Regions from separate parts of the Paenibacillus sp. Y412MC10 genome, predicted to be linked through region 1. Evidence: predicted binding sites of a transcription regulator. Region 1 holds the regulator's gene; the other holds the start of a gene.
The links. The regulator LexA, encoded in region 1, represses DNA repair genes until DNA is damaged. The targets are predictions, from matches to a motif close to CGAACATATGTTCG.

Region 1 (7,354 bases):
TGGGTTATTTGCTTCATGATTACGTTCAGAATGGATCTTAAGCATAGGTAGTAAATGCGCATAAGCCCCTGTTCAGGGGCTTATATTGCGTGTTCCGGGCGGTTTTGAAACGTTGATGAGTTCTATGTAACAAAAATATGTGTTAAGATGAGACATCATGTGTATAAGAGGAGAGAGCAGTTCGTCATGGCAAGATTTTCGCAAGATATACTTGAATTGAGCAGTGAGATTGAGTCCAAAATCAGTCGGCGTATACGGGAGATTGACACCATTGTTGATTTTAATCAGTGGAAGGTCATTGATGCTTTCCAGAAGTTTCAGGTGAGTGATTTCCATTTTGCGGGTTCCACCGGCTATGCCTATAATGATCGTGGCCGTGAGGTGCTGGATGAAGTTTACGCTGACGTCTTCAGAGCCGAATCGGCCCTGGTCCGGCCCCATTTTGCTTCGGGTACCCATACGATCTCGACGGCTTTGTTTGGTGTATTACGACCGGGAGATGAGCTGCTTTATATTACAGGGCGTCCCTACGACACGCTGCATAAAGTCATTGGCGAGCCCGGGGACGGCACCGGATCGCTGCGCGATTTCGGTATCGGCTATCGTGAGGTGGCCCTGACAGAACAAGGGGACATTGATTGGGGGCAGGTCGAGAGTGCTATCGCGCCTTCAACGAAAGTTATCGGTATCCAGCGTTCCCGGGGATATGATTGGCGGTCTTCGTTTACCGTTGCCCAAATTGGCGAGATGGTAAGCCGTATACGGTCCATTCGCGAGGATGTAATCGTGTTTGTGGATAACTGCTACGGTGAGTTTACGGAGCGTCTGGAACCGACGGAGGTCGGCGTTGATCTGATGGCGGGTTCCCTAATCAAAAATCCTGGCGGCGGCATTGCCGAAACCGGCGGCTACATATGCGGCAAAGCAGCCTATGTCGAGCAGGCGGCGTATCGGCTGACTGCACCCGGAATCGGACGTGAAGTCGGGGCTATGCTGGGAACAACCCGGGGAATCTATCAGGGCTTATTCCTGGCACCTTCCACCGTCGGGCAAGCCATCAAGGGAAGCGTCTATGCTGCTGCGATGTTTGAAGCCGTGGGATTTACGACCAAGCCGGGCTGGCAGGATGAGCGTACCGATTTGATCCAGGCGGTATCTTTTAGCGGAGCGGAACATCTGATCGCTTTTGTTCAAGGGATTCAACGGGCCGCTGCCGTGGACAGCCATGTGGTTCCCGAACCTTGGGATATGCCGGGATATGAGCATCCGGTGATCATGGCGGCAGGCACGTTCATTCAGGGAGGAAGCCTGGAATTGTCCGCGGATGCACCTATCCGTTCACCCTATATCGGCTACATGCAGGGTGGTTTGACTTATTCTCATGTTAAATATGGGGTACTTATGGCACTCCAAAGCATGAAAGATCGTAAACTATTGTAAGTTATCCTTACATGCGGTTGACGTGGCTGATCAGGAAATGTACAATAGGATCAGAATAACCACTTGGAAGGTTGATGAGATATGGGTGATGAGATTCGGAGGAATATGGCGTTATTTCCGATAGGCATTGTTATGAAGCTTACGGATCTATCTGCCAGACAAATTCGCTATTATGAGCAGCATAATTTAATTGTCCCAGCCCGTACGTCGGGCAACCAACGCCTGTTTTCCTTCAATGATGTGGAGCGACTGCTAGAGATTAAGGCTTTGATTGAAAAAGGCGTGAACATTGCCGGCATTAAGCAAGTCATGAACCCGGTCACGAAAGAGTCTGAAGAGGCTACCGTCATTACGCCGGATACGGAGAACAGACGCCGTGAGATGTCGGAGTCGCAGCTGCGCCGTTTGCTGAAGCAGGAATTGATTACCGCTAAAAGACCGGGTCAGGTTTCATTGATTCAAGGGGAATTATCCCGGTTTTTTAATAAATAAGGATTGCCATGCTGTCATTCTTCATGGAGTCTAGTTTTTTTATTTAAAAAGGAGAGGATAAAGTGAGTTATACGAGAGAGGACATTCTACGCATCGCCAAAGAAGAAAATGTTCGATTTATCCGCTTGCAATTTACAGATTTGCTGGGAACGATCAAAAACGTTGAAATTCCGGTAAGCCAGCTGCCTAAAGCGCTTGATAATAAAATGATGTTTGACGGTTCTTCCATCGAAGGGTATGTGCGTATCGAGGAATCCGATATGTACCTGTACCCGGATCTGGATACCTTCATGATCTTCCCTTGGGTATCCGAGGATCGCGTCGCGCGTCTGATCTGTGATGTTTACATGCCGGACGGCACCCCATTTGCGGGAGATCCGCGCGGTATTCTGAAGAGAGCACTGAAGGAAGCCGAAGAGATGGGCTTCACTTCCATGAATGTCGGTCCGGAGCCGGAATTCTTCCTGTTCAAAACCGACGAAAAAGGCAATCCGACCATGGAGCTGAATGACCAGGGCGGATACTTTGACCTGGCGCCTACGGATCTCGGCGAGAACTGCCGCCGTGACATCGTGCTGACGCTGGAAGAGATGGGCTTCGAAATCGAAGCTTCTCACCATGAGGTTGCGCCTGGCCAGCACGAAATCGACTTCAAGTACGCAGATGCGATCAAAGCGGCTGACCAGATTCAAACCTTTAAATTGGTTGTTAAGACGATCGCTCGTCAGCATGGACTGATTGCAACGTTTATGCCAAAACCGCTATTCGGCGTAAACGGCTCTGGCATGCACTGCAACCAATCGCTCTTCAAAGGCGGCGAGAACGCGTTCGTTGATGAGAGCGACGAGCTTGGCCTGAGCGTAACGGCTCGGAACTATATGGCGGGTATTCTTAAGCATGCACGCGCGTTTGCTGCGATCACGAACCCGACGGTGAACTCGTACAAGCGTCTCGTGCCTGGTTACGAAGCACCTTGCTACGTGGCATGGTCTGCAAGTAACCGCAGCCCGATGATTCGTATTCCAGCATCCCGCGGTCTGAGCACGCGCATCGAAGTGCGTAACCCGGATCCGGCTGCGAATCCGTATCTGGCTCTGGCTGTCATGCTGAAAGCTGGCTTGGACGGCGTTAAGCGTGAGCTGTCGCTTCCGGCACCGATCGACCGCAACATCTACGTGATGACGGAAGAAGAGCGCATCGAGGAAGGCATCCCAAGCTTGCCGGCAAACCTGAAAGAAGCGCTCAACGAATTGATCCGCAGCGAAGTCATTTCCGATGCACTCGGTGACCATGCGCTGGCTCACTTCTACGAGCTGAAAGAGATCGAATGGGATATGTACAGAACGCAAGTTCACCAATGGGAACGCGATCAGTACATTACAATGTATTAATAGAGGAATCCCCGCTGCCAAGTGGCAGCGGGGATTTTTTAATGCAAACATGATTTCAGCATTTAAAAATCATTAGTAAACAGCATGAATTGTGAGTCGGTATGGATTTAATATATTGAAGCCCATGTTCCCGTATACCATAACATAGTAATTAGGGATGGTACCGTCGCTTTTTAATCCCGGTACACTAACGCCGGCGACACCGTTTATTGCATAGGAGCGAGCAACTTCAGTATATCCATTTTGGCCAGGCACTTTTTCGTAGACTGCAAAGTTATAATTAAAGTAAGAGTCAGGCGAATATAGACTGATATTATAGGAACTTGCGTTATTAGTCGGCAAGTGCCAGAAATCAAGATCGCCCATGCTGCTAATATATCCATAGTTCGTACCGTTGTCCCATTCATACAACACTGCAGTGTCAGCAGATTCATAATTATCGTTGGGTTCACTTTCATAATTCGTCAGTGCCTGAATAGTGGCTGTATCTGAATCAGGGTTCGGGCTTGGGGAATTTGCAAAGGCAGAATGAGCAGTAGCAAGAATTAATACCGTTGCGATAAATGTTGCTATGGATAATTTCTTCATTTAACTACCTCCCAAAAAACAGTTTAGGTTGGCCAACTTCCTAAATAATACCATTAAATATTAGAGATTGTAAGTTAAATATGTTAAATAGTGTCTTTATATCTACATTTTAGCGCAAATGAAAGATCGGGTTGTTTATACTTTATAGAATAGACTCTTCCCTTACCTACGGGAGATTCTTTTTTATTTTACGAAAAAAGGAACCTTTGCTCGCTTCCATGACTCTAATTAGATGAGGTGAATCGGTTGGAGCTCGAATACTTAAAGCAGATGACGGTCATGGACAGCCAGACGCTGGATAAAATCATGAATGAATATGGAAACGATGTGTGGAATTATGCGTATTTTTTGACCAAACAGCATGCCTTGGCAGACGATATTGCACAAGAAGCCTTTATTAAGGCCTATTACGGCATACATACCTTTCGCGGTCAGGCGACGCTGAAAACGTGGCTGCTTACGATCACGCGACATACGGCGTTCCGGTACAAACAGGCTTTTTTCTTTCGGAAAGTCATCCTTAAAGACAAGCTTACCGCCAGTTCGTCAAGCCGGTCAGCGGAAGCGGAATATTTGGACGAGCAGTATACGGATGAAATATGGGCAATGATTATGACTTTGCCGAGCAAGCTTAGGGAAGTATTGGTCCTGGACCTATACTATGAAATGCCGATGCATGAGATTGCGAAGCTGCTTCATATTGCGACAGGCACTGTAAAATCCAGATTGCATCGGGCCAGGAAAAAAGTACAAAAACTAATGAAGGAGAAGAACGATGAGTGAGGATAAACCAGACTGGTACAACCGTGCTAAAAAAGCTCCTTTTTCAAATGAAAAGTTCACGTCCGAAATGAAAAAAAACGTGCATAGGTCCGTGATTTTCACCGACAGCAAACCTAAACGTCGAAAGTACTTACAAGTTGGATTAGCTGGCGGGTTCATGCTTCTGATTATTTTATTTGCCTTTCAATTGCCTTATGGCAGGGACGAACAACAGAGAGCAGGGACTATGCCCCCTACTAAGGAGGAGACAATCCGGGCACAAGGCGTAACGGATGAAGGACGGTTAAACGTTATTGCAGTTGGACAGGAAAAAATAACGACATTGGGTGCACCGAGCTGCTTCGGTATCGAAACGGATCGGTCGTTTACCGGAAACTACAGCGTGCAGTATAGTACTAACCAAGTTACAAATGAAGTCACTACGCTGGAGGGGCTTACATTTATTCAACCGACATCTGCTCCGGTTGATATGATTCGCCTGCCGTTTCAAGATGCCGATGTATTTATACTCGCACCGCAATATAGGGACTGTCATGGCATACAAATCTATGCGTTCGCCGTAGAGCATGAAACGGGTAATGCCGTTCAGCTCCGATTTCAGGATGAGTCCTTGGCATCCTACTTTTCATATTATAGACCAGGTACGGCTCCCGAGGTGAAGGAGAATAAACTTGTTCTGCAGTCTACGGAGGGACCGGGAGGCGAAGGTTCGCCGGATTATAAACCTAAGCGGATGTATCGACTGGATCTTAAGCAAGGCGTTATGGTGTTGGCAAACTAGTCAGGATTATCTTCCATTATCTATATACAAAAAGCGAAGAGGTTACCATCCAAATAAGGAAGGTAACCTCTTATTCATAATTCTATGGAATTAGTGTACGTCCCTGAAGAGACCGATCACTTTCCCGAGAATCGTAACATGGTTCAAGCGCAGCGGCTCATAGGTAGGATTCTCCGGCTGCAATCGTACATGATCCTTCTCCTTATAGAAGGTCTTCACGGTTGCTTCATCTTCTTCTGTCATTGCAACGACAATGTCACCATTGTCCGCGGTTTGCTGCTGGCGAACGATGACGTAGTCACCGCTGTGAATACCGGCTTCAATCATACTGTCGCCGACTACGGACAACATGAACACTTTATCGTCGCCCACGTAATGCTGAGGGAGCGGGAAATAGTCTTCAATGTTCTCCATGGCCGTAATCGGCACGCCTGCTGTGACTTTCCCGACGACAGGCACTCTGGCTATGGTGTGCGTAAACAGATTCGCGCTCTCGGATTCTTCTTGGCCAAGCAGCTCGATCGCTCTTGGTTTCGTAGGGTCACGGCGGATCAGGCCTTTCTTCTCCAAACGGTCCAGATGACCATGGACCGTAGAACTGGAAGCTAGTCCGACAGCCTCGCCGATTTCCCGGACAGAAGGCGGGTAACCCTTGCTACGAACTTCGTTGCGGATAAACTCTAAGATCGCCAGCTGGCGGCTGGATATTTTCGACATGCCGTATCAACCCCATTTAGTAACGTTTGGGAAAATTATAACATAGAACTACCGTTCGTACAAACATAAGTTCTAAAATAAAATAGAACAAATGTTCTTTTGGGTATTGAATCAAACAAGTGTTCGTGTTAAGATGAATCCAATAGAGAACACTTGTTTGGGAGATGATGATTCCATGTTGAAATACAGTACATACCGCAGCATTTATGAGAACGTTCCGGTGGTAACAGAACAATCATCGAAGAATTGGGGCATTTACTTGAAATCGAAGATAGCTTCGATCCCTTTGAATAAACTGTTGTTCACCCTGCTAATTGTGGCCATCTTTTGGACAGGTGCATATTCCGTTTTTGCCGGTGGGACAGAGAAGCCGACTGGAGAGAAGCAGGTGATCGTTCAATATGGCGATAGCTTGTGGCGAATTGCTTCCCTTCACAAACCTGCGGATATGGATACACGCGTATATCTGGATAGCATACGAAGAATGAACGGATTGAAGGGTCCGGACATACAGGCTGGGGAAGTGCTGTCATTGCCGGTTTGGTGATTTGACGTTGCTTCAACCAATAGGCATTCATACTCCATATAATCACCACATACGGCTGGTTACTTCCTGTTTAATGACACATCATATTCTGCTTGTCAGATTGAATCATTTACGCGTAATAGCGCGTTTACAATAGATAACTATAGATTTCCTCCCCATAGACGGTATTCGTTTATGCGCATCATATATTCCTATTTGTTCTGAGAAGAGTTTGCAAGGGCTCAGTTGCCTTGACAAGCTCTTTTTCACATGTTTAAGTTATACATGATATCGAAATTGGAGGAGAAGTCATGGACATCGATACTTTGGTAGAACGCATCAATGTATTAGCAAGAAAGAAGAAGAATGAAGGGCTGACCGAGGAGGAGCTCAAAGAACGGGCCGAGCTTCGGGAAATATACCTTAACAATATTCGCAGTAACTTTAGACAACAGCTGGAATCGATTGAATGGGTTGATGAAAACGAACAAAAAGGCGGCCCGCGATTAAAGCACTAGTCGATAACCGTTCAAGGATATATATTTAGAGGATCCGTGAACAGATCGAAGGATAGCATAATACTACTTGGGGTACCGGCCATTCGGATAATCGATTACGGTTACCCCAAGTTTATAT
Region 2 (7,354 bases), 640 kb from region 1:
CACGGCCGCGCTGCTGTAGAAGCTGCCGTCCGTTTTGACGGCGACGGGCAGGATGGCAGAGTGCCCTTTTTCAAGGAACGAATCCATGAGGGACACCGCTTCGCGGTCTGCCAGGAGCAGACCTTTCATTTTGTAGCGCTTGAGCAGCTCCTCTGCCGCCTGCTCCGGCGTCATGCCGTTGGCGGACTGCAATACCGGATCATGCACGTGGAAGTACAAGGTTCCCGCAGGCAGGGCCTGCTCGCCCAGCCATTCCTCCGCAAACGTCAGCAGCACGTCCAGATAGGTCAGCATCTGCAGGGATAGGCCGTAATAGACCTCATGCAGTCGCAGATCCTTCTGGCTCGATTTATAATCGATGACCCGAAGCATGATGCCATGCTCGCCTCGGGCCATGTCGACCCGGTCTATGCGCCCGACAATCTCCATCTTGGTCCCGTTCGGCAATTCAAACGCCAGGGGAGGCAGCGGCTTTCCGGGACCGAAATCAAGCTCAAGGCCGATCGGCTCGAATTTGCCGCGCCTCGCCTGCTCTCCCAATATGACCGACGCTCGGCCCACGATGTTTTTAAGCTTTCGCGAAATATAGCCGTACCGCTTGGAGCTGAGCAGGATTTCACCCTGCAGCATCGGTGCGAGCCGATCCACGGTCGCTTCCGCTTCGCGCAGGCATTCCTCAGCGGTCAGGTCTCCCCAGCTTCGATGCTGCGATTGGAACTTGACGGCCATGCTGCTCAAGGCAGCATGGAACAGCTGTCCGATGTCGGGAGCCTGAAGCCTGTACAGCTGCCGCTCTCTCAACTTCAACCCATGGGAGGCAAAATGGGAGAACGGGCAGGCAACAAAGCGCTCCATCCGGGATACGCTTGTCCGCAGCTTCGTTCCGTACAACTGTCTGCTGGTTTCCAGCTTGAGAGGCCGGGCTTCATTCCGGTAAGACAAGGAGGAGAGCATGGTCGTGAGGCGGGGCCGCAAACCCGGCTGCTCCGCATACCAGTTGTAAACATGCCACCACAAATCCGGGATCTCCTCCCCATTCCTCCAGTCGCGAAGCCGGCCCGCTAAATAAGCAAGCGTCTTGTCCGGACGGACCGCATAACCCTCCTGCTCAAGGGCCGATTGCCCGGCATGCGGTCTTGGAAACAAAGGCTCCTCTTCCAGCTGGAACATCAGCTTCAGATGCCGCACCACCTCGGATGGCAGTAACGGCTTGCCTTCATCATCCGCTGCAGGGTAGCTGACCCACAGCTGTTTGCTGGCCGAAGTCAGCGCATTGTAGATCAGAAACCGTTCATCCAGCAGTCTTCGGGATATGCTCGGGGCAAGCTCCAGCCCGCGGTCTTCAAGATGAACCCGTTCCGGCTCCGTCAGGATGCCGTCATCCTGGAACTGGGCCGGGAGCACGCCGTCGTTAATGCCCAGAAGAAAAGCATATTTCACCCCGCCCGTCCGCGTCCGGTCCATGCTGCCGATGAGCACCTGGTCCAGAGACGGAGGCACAAGAGCCATTTTCATTTCCGTAAGTCCCGTACCCAGCACGCCGGTAAACAATTCGGTGCTTAGCTTCTCCGCGCCCATCATCTCGACGATTTGGTCGAGCAGGCCGAGCACGGCTCCCCATACCTGGCGATGTTCCCGGGCTTCCTCAGGACGCCCGGCATCCAGTGCAGCCCGGCTTAACAGCTCCAGCTTCTCGGGCACAGCGCACTCCTCCAGCAGCCGATAGACCGCGGTGCTCTGATCCGTCGCGCTCGCAGCCTTTTTCATCCGCTTCTCGAACGCATGCAGCGGTTCCGTTATCACCTTCCTGGCGTACTCGATCGCCGCCATGCCGTCCTGATTGCGGATCTCGCTTTCCCCCTCTTCTAAAGAAAGGCTTGGAACTCCCTTCCAGGGACGGCCGTCCGTCCAGCGCGTGCCCTGGATTCCGGAAGCCAGCACATGGTTCTCCAAACGGTCCATGTCCTCACGGGTAAGCGAACCGTCCAGCGGCAGCAGCAGATCCGTCTTCACGCAGCGGAATACGTCCTCATAACGCCACCGGCGTCCGATGACATCAAGCGCTGAGCGAATGAACTCGACCAGCGGATGGTGAAGCTCGCTCCGCTTCTGATCGAGAAAATAAGGAACGCCGTATTCCCTGAACAAAGGACCCATCAGATGCTCATAGTCCCCCATATTCCGGACAAAAACAGCCATTTCGCGGTATCTTGCCCCTTCCTCCTGTGCCAGCCGCAGCATTTCGCGCAGAGCTCCTTCGATTTCGGCCCGGCGATGGCTGGCAGCGTGTAAAAGCAGACCTTTCCTCCCGCGGTTTGGACTGCTCGCTGTGTCCGGGCCTTCATCCGGTTCCGCCCAGCGCTTCTTCCGATCATAACCGCGCTCGAGATGGGCAAGCATGGGAGATTCCTGAAACCGCGGCAGAACATCGGGATGAAGAATGCGGTGCTCCGCCTCCAGCCCGATCTCATCGATAATCCCTTTGAGCTTTATGTACGTCACCGCAGTAGGATGAAAGAGATCCAGCTCATGCGGAACCGTCCCGTTCCTGTAAGGCTTGTCCAGCGTCAGCGCGATCGTCACTCGCTTGGCATGCACGATGATCTCCTGCAGCACCCGGTACTCCTGCGGCGTAAAGCCGTGGAAGCCGTCGATCCAGATGTCGGCACGCTTGATATATTCCGATTCGGTCACACCCTCAGCCAATGAGGCCAGCGTGTCTTCCTCATCCATGTAAAACCGTGAAATTTCAACCTCGAAATCGCGAAAGACCGTTACGATGTCCTCCAGCTTCCGCCGCAGCATCGGTGAATTCCCGGAGCCGGATACCATCTGTCCCAGCTGCTCCTCCACGCATGAGGCGTCAATGCAATAGCGCTTCATTTCCGTGTACAGCTCGCTCAGCTTGCCGACAAAGCCATGCTGCTCTCCCGAGGCGCCGAACATGTGGAGCTCTTCCTTGCGCCTCCGCAGAATTTTATACAGCAGCATCCGCTTGCCTTCCTCGCTGATCGCCACTTTCGCGGCTCCGCCGGTTTCCTGCATGACGCGGTAAGCCAGACGGCGGAAGCTAAGCACCTGCGCGCGCATCATGCCGCGAATGCCTCCCGCATTGACGAGCGCGTGCTCCGCTTCATAGGAGCCTTGCTCCGGAACGATCAAGATCATCGGATCCCCCTTGGGATTATGCTCCAACCGTTCGATCATCTCTTGGCGGATCGACGTGCTCTTGCCGCTGCCCGACCTGCCGATAACAAATTGAACGCTCATGCTATGCCTCCTTTACATCTTGCCGAAAGAGACTCATTCACCTTCAAAACCAGCTGCTGACCCGGTGAAATCATGCCCTTTGAATCTAGTAGTTCAAGATCAAAAATGTATGTCAAATCTTGCGTGATGGTTCGGCTCTATCAAAAAAGATGCTGATTACTAGTATAACATAAGTCCTGATTGGTGGAACATACGTTTGGATTTCATTCCCATTCCCAACGATTTCGGACATATGAAAAAGGACCCTGCCATCGTGGTTATCCACCATTGCAAGATCCTCTATATGAACCGCCAAGCTGGGGTGTTTACAGTTTTGATTTGCCGCGCACTTCAAAGACGGCGAATTTCAAATAATGTCCCTCGTCGACCCCAAGAATTTGCGGATGGTCCTTGCCGGCCGCACGCCATTCCACCAATCTCAGAATTTTGCCGGCATCCTTCGCCGCATCCTGGATCGTCTCCAGGAACAAATCCGGCCGCATATGGTACGAGCAGCTTGCCGTAACCAGATATCCGCCCTCGTTGACCAGCTTCATGCCGTGGAGGTTGATATCCTTGTACCCGCGGCAAGCCCCCTTGACGGCCGACCTGGTTTTGGCAAACGCCGGCGGGTCCAGAATGACCACGTCCCAGGATCGCCCTCCGCCCGCGGTCAACGGTTTCGAGGTATCCACTTTCTGGTCCCCTTGGGCACGTAGCTCGCGCTCTTCCAAACCCTTTACCTGGCTGCGCAAATATTGGAAGGCGTCATCCACCACAAATTCCACGCGATCCTGGAATCCGTTCAATTCCACGTTCTCTTTGGCACTTTCGATGGCATGCTCCGATATGTCGAGGCAGGTGACTTTCTTGGCGCCGTATTTGCATGCATGCAGCGTGAAGCTGCCCGTATGCGAAAAGCATTCCAGCACCGTTGCGCCGTCCCAATACGGGAACGTAACTTCTTTTCCGCTTTTGTTTACCGGCAGGGTCTTCGTCTCACCGTCCCGCTCCACGGCCTGAAGCGTAATCCCGCTGCGGCTTCCCCAACCGGTCATTAACGGTTTGATGGATGCCCGGTTCTCCCGCTGATCAAAGAAATATCCGGTCTTCTGACCCTCTTCGATATCCACTTTGATCTTCAAGCCGTTCTCCGTCACGACGACGTGGCGGGGACACTCCCCGTAAAGAGTTCCCTTGCGCTGTTCCAGCCCTTCCAGTTCCCGGATGGAAACGTCGCTGCGCTCGTAAATTCCTTTCGGCTGTACCACTTCGACAAGCGCCTCCACGATGTCCGCACGGCATCGATCCATGCCCAGCGTCAGTAGCTGCACGACCAGCACGTCGGCAAAACGGTCCACGATCAGTCCCGGCAGAAAATCAGCCTCGCCATATACCAGCCGGTAAGCATTCTCGTCTCCGATAAACCGCTCCCGGTGTTTCAGGCATTCCTCAAATCTGGCTGCGAAAAAAGCCTTGTCCATCGCTTCGACCGGTTCATACGAAACGGTGCGCACGGTGATTTGTGATTGCGGATTGTAATACCCGGAGGCAAGAAAACGGCCTTGATGATTGAACACCGATACGATATCGCCCGGCTCGGGCTCGCCCTCGACAGAAGCAATCTCGCTTTTATACACCCAAGGGTGCCCCTGCTCCAGTCTCTTTTTTCGACTGCGCTCCAAAATAACCGATGGCACTGTATTTCACTCCTTAAAATTATCCCTGGGTTATTGCAATAGGTATGCATGTCCGCCAAGGGTCATATACGTAATTAAGAAAAACGTCGACCGACGTGCTTTCACAGTTACCCGACCGAGTGAAGAGATCGTTTTCTTGCGATGACCGATGACTTTCGGCTTTGCTGGAAACTCCGCTCCCACCTTATTTTACAAAAAGGAGAACATCATGCTATCCACGCTCTGGTTTCCCGTCTGTTATGGTCTTGTCCTGTTTCTGTTCGGCATGAAGGTCATGGAGGTCGCCCTCCAGCGCTGGGCCGGACCGCTCTTGCATAAGTGGCTCCACAAAGCGACATCCACGCCCCTGAAAGGCATGGTTGCCAGCACGGCGGTTACGGCCCTGCTGCAGAGCAGCACCGCCGTAACCGTGCTGGCGATAGGCTTTGCCAATGCCGGATTGTTAAGCCTGTCCGGTACCTTGGGCGTTATTCTCGGCACGAACATCGGCACGACGGTAACGACCGAACTCATCAGCCTGCAGATCGGACAAGCCGCCATGCCACTGCTTGTCCTCTCGCTGATGCTGTGGGTCGGGGCCGTTCTTGTCAGCGAACGCGTACCTGCGAGTCACGACAAGTTAAAAAACCAGTTGATCCGCAGCCAATTTTTATGCCTCGCTGTCGCCGGATTTTCACTGGTGCTGCTCGCGATACAAATCATGCAATCCATTGGGCCGACCCTTCAAAGCCTCGGGTTGTTCCAATGGTTCCTTGACCACGCCTCGCAAAGCGTCCTCTGGGGCATTGCAGCCGGTGCGATCCTGACGGCTTTGATGCACAGCAGCGCCGCGGTCATCGCCATGGCTATGGGGCTCGCCGCCAGCGGAGCGCTGCCTCCCGAGATCGGCGTCGCGATCGTGCTGGGCTCCAATGTCGGCACCTGCGTGACGGCGCTCATCGCAGCGATTGGCAGCAGCCGCGCCGGACGATTCGTGGCTTGGTCCCATTTGGGGCTTAATATCGGCGGAGTCCTGCTCTTTATTCCGTTCACAGCGGGATTAACCGCCGTATCCGGATGGTTAGCCGCAGATCCGGCCGGGCAAATCGCCCATGCGCAAACCCTGTTTAACATCGCATGCTCGCTGATCGCGCTTCCTCTTTGCTATCTGCCTTTCTGGAACAAGCGGTTGCCGTCCTAAAATTTCATATCTTCATCCGCCGGAATAGCAACTTCAAGCAGCATCAGCGCTTTACGCAGGATGATATCGTTGTTATTGTACCCGTTGCTCCGCTGCTTCCTCCATGCGGCAAGAGGCTCGAACCAGTCCACCCCGTTGATTTCCTCGATTTGGGGTTTTAGGATGCCTCCTTCTGCCTTAACGAGGTAGTAGTGAACTTCCTTGTCGACCTGGCCGAATTCGGGATGATGGTATTTATATGCAATAATGTCCACTGGAGAAGTGATGGATCCGACTATACCTGTCTCCTCGCGTATTTCTCGGAGAGCCGTCTGCTCGACGGTTTCACCGGCTTCCATCTTGCCTTTGGGAAGCGAGGTTTTTCCATAACGGTCCAAGATGAGTTGGATCTGAAGCGCCCCTTCATAATAACGGTATACAACGCCGCCCGCGGAAATTTGTGTATATGCCATGTCCTGTTCCTCCTTCATGTACAACAAGGACTCCACTTCCGGTAGCCAGGAAATGAAATCCTTGTCTGGTATGGCCGCTATGGAATATTACTGGGCAGCTGCCTTTAATCCATGATCCATGACGCTGAGGAGTTCGCCCTCGCATTCATTTACACCGGCTTTGGTTACTTTTACGCGGCACAGCTTGCCTTCGAGATCAGGCGATCCGTTGAATACAAGCTGCAGGTAGTTGTCGCTGTAACCCTGCATTTTACCGCCTTTGGGAGCACCCTTGTATTCGCGCTCCGGTATCACGTTCAGAATCTGGCCCACGAAACGCTCGGCATAAGCCAGCTGAAGCTGCTCCGACAAGTCGATCAGATCGTGCACACGCGCATTCTTCACTTCCTCGTCCACCTGATCCTCCATTCGTGCCGCCGGCGTGCCGGTACGCTTCGAATACGGGAATACATGCATTTCCGAGAATTGAATCGCCTTCATCAGGTCATATCCGTTCCGGAACATCTCATCCGTTTCGCCAGGGAAGCCGACGATGACGTCCGTCGTAATGCCCACATCCGGCATCGCTTGACGAATCAGGCCCATCTTGTTATAGAATTCTTCGGTTGTATATTTACGGCGCATCCGTTTTAGTACCGTATCATCCCCCGCTTGGAGCGGAATGTGAAGATGGCGGCACATTTTACTGGAGCGGTTCAGCACGTCCAGCATCTTCTCATCGATCTGGCTTGCTTCAATGGAGCTGATGCGGATCCGTTCCAAACCGTCAACCC

Region 2: a site for LexA is predicted at 3,456-3,469, ahead of addB (helicase-exonuclease AddAB subunit AddB). Genes of this name have one in related genera too.

Annotation. Positions count from the first base shown of each region.
Region 1 covers NC_013406.1:2,698,957-2,706,310, forward strand. The annotation lists gene hflX (GTPase HflX) at 1-41, shown strand, start outside; gene GYMC10_RS11800 (aminotransferase class I/II-fold pyridoxal phosphate-dependent enzyme) at 187-1,440, shown strand; gene GYMC10_RS11805 (MerR family transcriptional regulator) at 1,522-1,932, shown strand; gene glnA (type I glutamate--ammonia ligase) at 1,995-3,323, shown strand; gene GYMC10_RS11815 (hypothetical protein) at 3,396-3,911, opposite strand; gene GYMC10_RS11820 (RNA polymerase sigma factor) at 4,158-4,694, shown strand; gene GYMC10_RS11825 (hypothetical protein) at 4,687-5,475, shown strand; gene lexA (transcriptional repressor LexA) at 5,566-6,192, opposite strand; gene GYMC10_RS11835 (LysM peptidoglycan-binding domain-containing protein) at 6,368-6,739, shown strand; gene GYMC10_RS11840 (DUF896 domain-containing protein) at 7,030-7,236, shown strand.
Region 2 covers NC_013406.1:2,058,113-2,065,466, reverse strand. The annotation lists gene addB (helicase-exonuclease AddAB subunit AddB) at 1-3,270, opposite strand, end outside; gene GYMC10_RS08775 (class I SAM-dependent rRNA methyltransferase) at 3,576-4,949, opposite strand; gene GYMC10_RS08770 (Na/Pi cotransporter family protein) at 5,158-6,129, shown strand; gene GYMC10_RS08765 (NUDIX hydrolase) at 6,126-6,581, opposite strand; gene mtaB (tRNA (N(6)-L-threonylcarbamoyladenosine(37)-C(2))-methylthiotransferase MtaB) at 6,669-7,354, opposite strand, start outside.